DNA from 3 places in the Microbulbifer spongiae genome. Region 1 is predicted to be linked to each of the others. Evidence: predicted binding sites of a transcription regulator. Region 1 holds the regulator's gene; each other region holds the start of a gene.
The links. The regulator sigma-54, encoded in region 1, starts transcription at its own class of promoters, with help from an activator protein. The targets are predictions, from matches to a motif close to TGGCACANNNNTTGCNNT.
Positions count from the first base shown of each region.

Region 1 (3,279 bases):
TCTGGAAGCCGGAAAAGAAAGAATCCCCCGACAACGGGAGAGGGGGCCAATAGGTCCCTACCCGAGCCCGTATACAGTACTAATTCACTGTCAAACCTTTACCGGAAGGCACTCTGTGCCCACGGCAGGGAAAGATTTCGGAACACACTATGCCAACGCTCAAAGCGTTACACCTCGCCAAGCAGTACAAGAAAAGAAAAGTCGTTCAGGATGTCTCCGTCAGCGTCACCAGTGGTCAGATAGTTGGCCTTCTGGGCCCCAATGGTGCCGGGAAAACCACCTGCTTTTACATGATCGCCGGCCTGGTCCGGGCCGATACCGGGCGGGTATTAATCGATGATGAAGACATCACCGGCCTTCCCATGCATGGTCGTGCACGCAAAGGGATCGGCTATCTGCCCCAGGAGGCCTCGGTATTCCGTCGCCTGTCGGTGCGCGACAATATTCTCGCCATCCTTGAGACCCGTAAGGACCTGTCCCGCCCTGCACGCCAGCAGCAGGCCAAGGCACTGCTCAGTGAGTTCAATATTACCCATATCGAGCACAGTCTGGGGATGGCCCTCTCCGGGGGAGAACGCCGCCGGGTGGAAATCGCCCGCGCACTCGCCACAAATCCCAGGTTTGTATTGCTGGACGAACCTTTTGCTGGGGTAGACCCGATCTCGGTCAACGATATCAAGGACATTGTCCGCCACCTGCGCAACAGGGGTATTGGTGTCCTGATTACCGACCACAATGTGCGCGAAACCCTCGATATCTGTGAAACCGCCTATATCGTCAGTGAAGGCCATATTATCGCCGCCGGCACTCCGGAAGAAGTGCTCGTGAACCAGCAGGTGCGCGAGGTCTATCTGGGGCACGAATTTACCATCTAGAGGAAAAGCTGCCATTTTTGCGCTCAAATTCCGCACTGGGCAAGATTTATAGGCACGTTTATTGCTTGTGTTATCCCGACAAGCGGGGTAGTCTGCGCCATTATGGGTAACTTTTGGTGAATACCGGCCACCTCGGTTTGTAGCGCCCCACTATGAAGCAGTCTCTTCAGCTTAAGCTCGGCACCCAGTTGACCATGACCCCGCAGTTGCAGCAGGCAATACGCCTGTTGCAACTGTCGACAATGGATTTACAACAGGAGATCCAGGCCGCTCTGGACGGCAACCCCATGCTGGAAGTTGAGACTGACGAGGTTCTCTCTACAGCCAATATCGCAGAGAGCAACGCCCAGCAGGAGCCGACAGCTGGCTCAGAAAGTGCAATCGCCTCCTCCAGTGGTGAGCACGAACTCAGTGAAGACAGCTGGAGCCAGAATATTCCCGACGAGTTGCCGCTGGACTCCCGCTGGGACGAAATCTACGGCAACTACAGCAGTGGGTTCGATGGTGACAAATTAGAGTTTGAGCACAGTGCTCCCGGAGACAGTCTGCAGGATCACCTGCACTGGCAACTCAACCTCACCACACTATCTGCGCATGACAAGTGGATCGGTGAAAACCTGATTGATGCGATCAAGCCCTGCGGACTGCTGGGAACCCCCATTGCTCAGATCACAGCGTCCCTCCATGTTGAAGAGGATGAGGTCCTCGCCGTGCTCAAAGCGATCCAGCAGTTCGAGCCCACTGGCTGTGGCGCGCGGGACCTGCAGGAGTGTCTGCTGTTGCAGTTGCAGCAGCTGCCAGACAGCACACCCTGGCTTAAACAGGCCAAGGACATTATTGAACGCCATCTCGGTCTGCTCGGCAAACGGGACTTCCGCCAACTGAGCCGGCGCACAAACCTGAATGAGGCCCAGTTAGGCGCGGTAATTCGCCTGATCCAGACCCTAAACCCCACCCCCGGGGAGCGCTATGGCAGAGAGGAGACCGCCTACGTCATTCCTGACATCCTCGTTTCCCGCAAAGGGTTGCGCTGGCAGGTGGATCTGAATGGGGAAATCACCCCGAAAATCCGTATTAATAATCACTATGCCGCCTTGGTCAGGCGCGCAGATAACTCCAGAGAAAACAGCTTCCTGCGGGACCACCTCCAGGAGGCGCGCTGGTTTTTGAAAAGCCTGCAGAGCCGCCACGATACCCTGCTCAAGGTGGCGACCTGTATTGTTGAGAAACAGCAGGGATTCCTCGAAGAGGGTCCCGAGGCCATGAGACCGATGGTACTGGCAGATATTGCCCAAGCCATTGGCATGCATGAATCCACTATCTCCAGAGTCACCACCCAGAAGTACATGCTGACTCCCCGGGGCGTTTACGAGCTCAAATATTTTTTCTCCAGCCATGTCAGCACCGATTCCGGCGAGGACGCCTCGTCAACCGCCATTCGCGCAATGATTCGCAAGCTGATTGATACCGAAGCCCCACGCAAGCCCCTTTCGGACAATAAAATCGCCCAGGAACTCGACAGGCAGGGAATCAAGGTAGCACGCCGCACAGTAGCAAAATACCGGGAGTCCATGGGAATCCCCTCTTCCAGTGAGCGCAAACGCTTAGCCTGACCCGCCACTATCCACTCTTACACGGCAATGCTGCCCAGCGCTCGGTTTCATTACCCCCCAGCCGGCACTGGCTGACTACTCGACCCAAGCTTCACATGCAGTCACAAACTGACTGGCGCCCTGAAGGTTCAATCCCCAACCAAAACCCAAACTTTGAGTATATGCTTCCATTCTGGCCCACTTCCTAGTAGGGTTGCGGCCCGAAAGGAAGCCGTTAGCCGGTATGCGGTGCACTCGGTAAGGAGAAATCCATGCAGATCAACATTAGTGGTCACCACGTCGATATCACCCCTCCCATGCGCAGTTACTGCGAAAACAAATTGGAAAAGCTGTCTCGGCATTACGGCAACATTACTAACGCCCAAGTCATCCTATCCGTTGAAAAACTGATCCAGAAAGCCGAAGCCCGGGTACACATCAATGGCCATGACCTCTGTGCAGGCTCTGAGGATAGTGATATGTACGCGGCCATTGATGCGCTCGCGGACAAACTGGACCGCCAACTCAAAAAGCACAAAGAGAAGTTGCAAAGCCACCGCTGAATTATGACACTCGAAGCATTACTTTCCCCCCAACTCAGCTTTTGCCATCTGGCAGGGAGCAGCAAAAAGAAGTTACTGCTCAATATTGCCCAGGCGATCGCCGAGCAATATTCCCAACATGATGCCGATACCATCTTCAATCAGTTGATTGCCCGCGAGCGCCTCGGCTCCACCGGCATCGGGGAGGGTGTTGCCATACCACACTGTCGCCTGCCTGGTTGCAGCCAGCCAATTGGCGTGCTCTGCACC
Region 1 covers NZ_CP098023.1:1,176,478-1,179,756, reverse strand. Annotated here, with positions in the region: gene lptA (lipopolysaccharide transport periplasmic protein LptA) at 1-53, shown strand, start outside; gene lptB (LPS export ABC transporter ATP-binding protein) at 150-875, shown strand; gene M8T91_RS04860 (RNA polymerase factor sigma-54) at 1,028-2,488, shown strand; gene hpf (ribosome hibernation-promoting factor, HPF/YfiA family) at 2,740-3,030, shown strand; gene ptsN (PTS IIA-like nitrogen regulatory protein PtsN) at 3,034-3,279, shown strand, end outside.

Region 2 (3,279 bases), 1.8 Mb from region 1:
GTTGTCTACATTGGCCGAGGCGGCGATAAAATTGTGTTGCATCATCAGCAGGCTGTAAATCGCCTCTTGTACACCGGCAGCCCCAAGGGAGTGGCCGGTCAGAGATTTTGTGGAAGCGAAAGCCGGTCCCTTGTCCCCAAAAACTTCGCGCATGGCCTTGAGTTCGGCCACATCTCCCACGGGGGTCGAGGTACCGTGGGTATTGATATAGTCCACGCTGCCACGCAGTCCACCGCCATCCATGCCCGCCAGGGCCTGTTGCATGCAGCGCACCGCACCCTCGCCGCTGGGAGCGACCATGTCGTAACCATCTGAGGTGGCGCCGTAGCCGGTCAGCTCAGCATAGATGATGGCACCGCGTGCCAGTGCATGGTCCATCTCCTCCAGTATCAGGCAGCCACCGCCGCCGGCGATCACAAACCCATCGCGATCCGTATCGTAGGGGCGCGAGGCTCTGGTGGGGGTTTCATTGTACTTGCTCGAAAGGGCGCCCATGGCATCAAACAGGTGGGTCAGGCTCCAGGCCAGTTCCTCGCCGCCGCCGGCAAAGACAATATCCTGCTTGCCCATCTGGATCAGTTCGGCTCCGTGGCCAATGCAGTGGGCGCTGGTTGCACAGGCGGAAGAGATGCTGTAATTGACGCCTTTGATTTTGAACGGGGTGGCGAGACAGGCAGAGACGGTGCTGCCCATCACCTGGGGTACCCGGTAGGCGCCGACACGGCGCACACCTTTTTCCTTGAGGGTGTGCGCGGCATCGATAATCTGTTGGGTGGAGGTGCCCCCGGAGCCCATGATAATACCGGTGCGTGGATTGGAAATATCGCTCTCCTCCAGGCCGGACTGATCGATGGCCTCGCGCATGGCAATATAGGCATAGGCGGCGGAATCACCCATAAAGCGCAGTTGCTTGCGGTCGATATGTTCCTTGAAATCAATATCCACCGGACCGGCAATCTGGCTGCGCAGTCCGAGATCCCGATATTCGTCCTGAAAGCGAATGCCACTGCGGCCGGCTTTCAGGGAGGCAGTGACTTCTTTTGTGTTGGTACCGATACAGGATGTGATTCCCATTCCGGTAATGACTACCCGGCGCATAGTGATCTCCAGCATAGCGTGTCGGCAGAGGACTTTCAGCGGTATTGGTCTTCGGCCAGTTTAAAAATTATCCGTGCGGGTAAACAAGCCTACGCGAAGATCCTTCGCTGTGTAAATTTCGCGTCCGTCGACAGAGACACTGCCGTTGCCGATTCCCATGACGAGCCTGCGCTCGACGATACGGCTCATCTGGATATGGTAAGTTACTTTTTTGTTGGTGGGCAGAATCTGTCCGGTAAACTTGACTTCGCCGCAGCCGAGTGCGCGCCCGCGCCCGGGATTGCCTTTCCAGGCCAGGAAATAACCGAGCAGTTGCCACATGGCGTCCAGGCCGAGGCAGCCGGGCATGACGGGATCGCCGGGAAAGTGACAGTCGAAAAACCACAGATCGGGAGAGATGTCCAGCTCTGCAATCAATTCTCCCTTGCCGAAGGCGCCGCCCTCTTTGGAAATGTGGGTGATTCGGTCCAGCATCAGCATATTGGGGGCGGGCAGTTGGGCATTGCCGGGGCCGAACATTTCACCCTGGGAGCAGGTCAGGAGTTCCTCCCTGCTATAGTTGTTTTTTTGAACAAAGTTACTCATCTTATCCCTATTAGTGGGTGGTTGTGCAATTGAGGCTGGGCGTTTTTGCAAGAGCGGGCATTCTAAGGGCTCTGTCTTGCTTGTCCAGTCAGGCAAAACGGTTTTTGTGACTGGCGCTATAATTGCTTTCACAATCTTAGAGCATTGAATCGGGGATTTTTGGCCTTATTGGGGATACTCGCGTCATCTTGTGTAAATGATACCGCTTGCCAACTGTGTTAGATTGCCGGCCCGAAGCGGGAGACACGCTTTTGTTCAAAGGGGGTAAAATGCTCAAAAAATGTCTGTTCCCGGTCGCCGGTTACGGCACCCGTTTCCTGCCTGCCACCAAAGCCATGCCAAAAGAGATGCTGCCTCTGGTGAATAAGCCGCTGGTACAGTACGGCGTCGAGGAAGCCATTGAGGCGGGGCTGACGGAAATTGGCTTTGTCACCGGCCGGGGCAAGCGTGCCATCGAGGATCACTTTGATACCAATTTTGAATTGGAACACCAGATTGCCGGAACCGGCAAAGAGCGCTATCTGGATTCTGTACGCAAGGTCATCGACTGTGCCAGCTTTTCCTATACACGCCAGGGGGAAATGCGGGGTTTGGGCGATGCGATCCTGCAGGGGCGCCGCCTGGTGGGAGATGAGGCCTTTGCCGTAGTGCTGGCAGATGACCTGTGCCTGAACGATGACCTGGGCGTGCTCGCGCAGATGGTGCGGCTCTACAAGCAGTTTCGTTGCAGCATCGTTGCCGTCGAGGAAGTCCCAATGACGCAGATCCATAAATTCGGTGTGATCGCAGGCAACGAGATCAAACCGGGCCTCTACCAGGTAACCGATATGATCGAGAAGCCCGCTGTGGAAGAGGCGCCGAGCAATAAGGCGATTATCGGGCGCTACATTTTAACCCCGGATATTTTTGACCTGATCCGCGATACACCCCCGGGCAAAAATGGGGAAGTTCAGATTACCGATGCCCTGCTGGCCCAGGCGCGTCAGGGTTGCGTGCTGGCTTACGCGTTCAGGGGGCGCCGTTTTGACTGTGGTTCAGTGGAAGGGTTTATCGAGGCCACGAACCATGTGTATGAAAATGTATACCTTCCCGGCCAGCCCGCTCAGGAGAAGCAGTAAGTGCGCGAACTCACCTGTTTTAAAGCCTATGATGTGCGCGGTCGGGTACCGGAAGAGCTGAACGTCGATATCGCTTACCGGGTGGGGCGAGCCTTTGCCCAGTTCCTGGGCGCGCGCCGGGTAGTAGTTGGGCACGACATACGCCTGACCAGTGGCGAACTGACCGCAGCGCTGGCCAATGGTCTGTGCGATGCCGGGGCAGAGGTGTTTCATATCGGGGAATGTGGAACCGAAGAGATTTACTTCTCCACTTTTCATGGAGACTTTGATGGCGGTATCTGTGTGACCGCCAGTCACAACCCCATGGAATACAATGGAATGAAATTTGTCCGTGCCGGCAGCAGCCCGATCAGTGGTGATACCGGTTTGCTGGATATCAAACGCCTGGCGGAGGAGAACAACTTTCCCCCTGTGACTCAGCGCGGTGATTTACAGCGTTTTGAGCATCGCGCAGCCTTTGTCCGGCATCTGTTAGGGT
Region 2 covers NZ_CP098023.1:3,858,632-3,861,910, reverse strand. Annotated here, with positions in the region: gene fabB (beta-ketoacyl-ACP synthase I) at 1-1,098, opposite strand, end outside; gene fabA (3-hydroxyacyl-[acyl-carrier-protein] dehydratase FabA) at 1,159-1,683, opposite strand; gene galU (UTP--glucose-1-phosphate uridylyltransferase GalU) at 1,953-2,801, shown strand; gene M8T91_RS15770 (phosphohexomutase domain-containing protein) at 2,802-3,279, shown strand, end outside.
Region 2: the regulator sigma-54 is predicted to act here: its motif matches at 1,795-1,812, upstream of galU (UTP--glucose-1-phosphate uridylyltransferase GalU).

Region 3 (3,279 bases), 1.6 Mb from region 1:
GATACAGTAGGTACCATTCCCGCCACGCCTTTCACCCTGCTGATCGACCGCCACGGCGCGCCCGCGGGCTGGCTGAGGGGGTTTATGCCCGAGGAGAAATTGACACCGGTTTTGGCGGCGTACCTGGGGGTCACTTGCGGCAGCTAAACGGGGTGCAGGCCGCCGTGCCCGCGGCTCGCACGAAACTTCTCCCGGTATGAACCCTTAGCGGGGTTATTTTACGGTTTTGCCCACTCCCGCCTTCTCCTGCCGATGGGGCCTTTGCGGTCGGTAGACACCCACATTGCGGTAGCCCTCGTCGAGCAGATGGGAGGCGTGCAGGCGGCTCATCACACCGCGGGCGCAATACAGCAGGTATTCCTGCGCCTGGTCCAGTTGGGCAAAGCGGTTGTTGAGTTGGTAGAAGGGAATGGTTTGTACTGCACCGTTTTCCAGTTCCAGCGGGTCCAGTTCCTCTTCGTCCGGGTGGCGGATATCGATCACTACCGCACTGCCGGGTTCCTCGCGGATATCCACCTCCGGCGCCTGTCCGCCTACTTCTTCGATCACCTCGTCGATGTTCTGGACCACGCGGTTGCCGATGGCGCGATCGAGGACAGTGAAGTCGAAGCGGTTCTCCTCGCTTTCCACTTTCTCGATTTTGGCGCGGGTGGTGGGTTTTACCGAAATCACGCCGCAGTATTCCGGCATATTGGCGGCAAACTCTTCTGTGCCGATTGCCCGCGCAGTCCTGATAATGTCGGTCTTGTCGCTGGCAATCAGTGGGCGCAGGACCAGGGTATCGGTGACGCTGTCGATGACTGCGAGATTCTTCAGGGTCTGGCTGGAGACCTGCGCAATGGCTTCGCCGGTCACAAGTGCATCCACTTCCAGCTCTTTTGCCATCACACCGGCAGCGCGCAACATCATGCGCTTTAGGATCACGCCCATATAGGAGTCGTCGACCCGCTCGAGAATTTCTGCCACCACCTCGTCGAAGGGCACAGTGACAAAGCGCACCCGGTGAGAGGCGCCGAACTTGTTCCACAGGTAATAGGCCACCTCCTTAACACCCAATTCGTGCTGGCGCCCCCCCAGATTAAAAAACAGGAAATGGGTGCGGATGCCGCGTTTGATGGTCAGGTAGCTGGCCACGGTGGAGTCGAAGCCGCCGGATACCAGCGACAGCACCGGGTCCTGGGTACCCAGGGGAAAGCCACCGAGACCGGGGTGCTGCTTCTCAATGACATTGAGTTTGTCGTGGCGGATCTCCAGTTTTACCGTGATATCCGGATTTTTCAGTTTTACCCCGGCCGCTTCGGTGTTCCTGTTGAGGCCGCCGCCCACATACTGCTCTACATCCAGGGATTGAAACTCGTGTTTGCCGGTGCGCTTTACGCGCACGCAGAACGTCTTATCCTTCAGTGCCGGGCCCCACACCGGCAGGGTTTTCTCGTAGATATCGTGCAGGTCGCCCAGGGGGAACTGGCGCACACGGGAGAAGTTGGCGATGCCGGGCGTGTTGGAGAGTACCTCCTCGATGCGATCACCCAGGTGGGCCACGGCGTCCGGGGCAACCACGTCGATCTTTTCCCAGTCCTTGCGCACCTGGATACGGTCGTCCAGCTGTCGCAGCAGGCGCTGCAGGTTGTCCTTCAGCTGGCGCGACATACGTTTGCGCACGGGATTGCTCTTGATGGTGATCTCGGGGAAAAACTTGACGACAAAGTGCATGGGGTTTCGCCGGGTACTGCTGTTGATAGAAGATGCGACAGTATAAACCAGGCAGGGGGGACCTGGAGATGCACCCAAGTGGTGCGCCTGTTGGCTCGGGATGTGCCATACTGGTGCACTTCCCGGTAGCTGCCCGGCCATAAGGCATCTATCCTGCCTCAGCCGGCCCGGCGACCGGGCCCGTCGCCACCAGGGCGTGGATGCCCTGATTTGGCACACTCCTTGCTTTATTTCACGCCAGGTACAGCGTGAATGCCGGCAGCAAAAGGCATAGCGACCAATTTTTTTCAAGACCTGGAGGGCTGCAATGTCAGTGAAAACGCTTGATTTGATCAATGAAAGTGAAGCCAAGTGGGTAGACCTGCGCTTCACCGATACAAAGGGAAAAGAACAGCATGTCTCCATCCCCGCGTCGGAAGTGGATGGTGAGTTCTTTGAAGAGGGCAAGATGTTCGATGGCTCCTCCATTGCTGGCTGGAAGGGGATCAACGAATCCGACATGATTCTGATGCCGGACGACGAAACCGCTTTCCTCGACCCCTTTACCGACGAGAGCACAGTCATTGTGCGCTGCAATATCGTTGATCCCGTCACCGGCCAGGGCTATGAGCGCGATCCACGTTCCATTGCCCTGCGCGCCGAGGAGTACCTGAAGTCCACCGGTCTGGGGGACACAGCGATGTTCGGGCCGGAGCCCGAATTCTTCGTATTCGACGACATCACCTGGGGCGCGGAAATGGGTGGGGCTTTCTACAAGATCAATTCTGAAGAGGCGGCCTGGTCTTCCGGACACAGTTTTGCGGAGGGCAATATCGGCCATCGCCCGGGTATCAAGGGGGGCTATTTCCCGGTGCCGCCGGTGGATTCCCTGCACGATGTCCGTGCCGCCATGTGTTCCGCCATGGAGCAGATGGGTCTGCACGTTGAAGTACACCACCACGAGGTGGGTACCGCCGGCCAGTGTGAGATCGGGGTTGCCGCCAATACCCTGACGAAAAAAGCGGATGAGGTTCAGATTCTCAAGTACGCCGTGCACAATGTTGCCCATGCCTACGGCAAAACCGCTACCTTTATGCCCAAGCCACTGGTTGGTGACAACGGTTCGGGCATGCATGTACACCAATCCTTCTCGAAAGGTGGGGTCAACCAGTTTGCCGGCGACACCTACGCCGGCCTGTCGGAAACCGCTCTGTACTACATCGGCGGTATTGTGAAGCACGCCCGCGCCCTGAACGCGCTGTGCAACGCCTCCACCAACTCCTACAAACGCTTGGTGCCCGGTTTCGAGGCGCCGGTGATCCTGGCTTACTCCGCGCGCAACCGCTCGGCGTCCATCCGCATTCCCTACGTGACCTCGCCCAAGGGCAAGCGCATTGAGACCCGCTTTCCGGACCCGACCGCCAATCCCTACCTGGCCTTTGCGGCACTGCTGATGGCGGGCCTGGACGGGATCAAAAACAAGATCCACCCCGGTGATGCCGCAGACAAGGACCTGTACGACCTGCCGCCGGAAGAGCTGGCCGAGTACCCCACAGTGGCCGACAGCCTGGAGGGGGCCCTGGACGC
Region 3 covers NZ_CP098023.1:3,981,788-3,985,066, reverse strand. Annotated here, with positions in the region: gene M8T91_RS16430 (TlpA family protein disulfide reductase) at 1-147, shown strand, start outside; gene thiI (tRNA uracil 4-sulfurtransferase ThiI) at 214-1,713, opposite strand; gene glnA (glutamate--ammonia ligase) at 2,021-3,279, shown strand, end outside.
Region 3: the regulator sigma-54 is predicted to act here: its motif matches at 1,925-1,942, upstream of glnA (glutamate--ammonia ligase).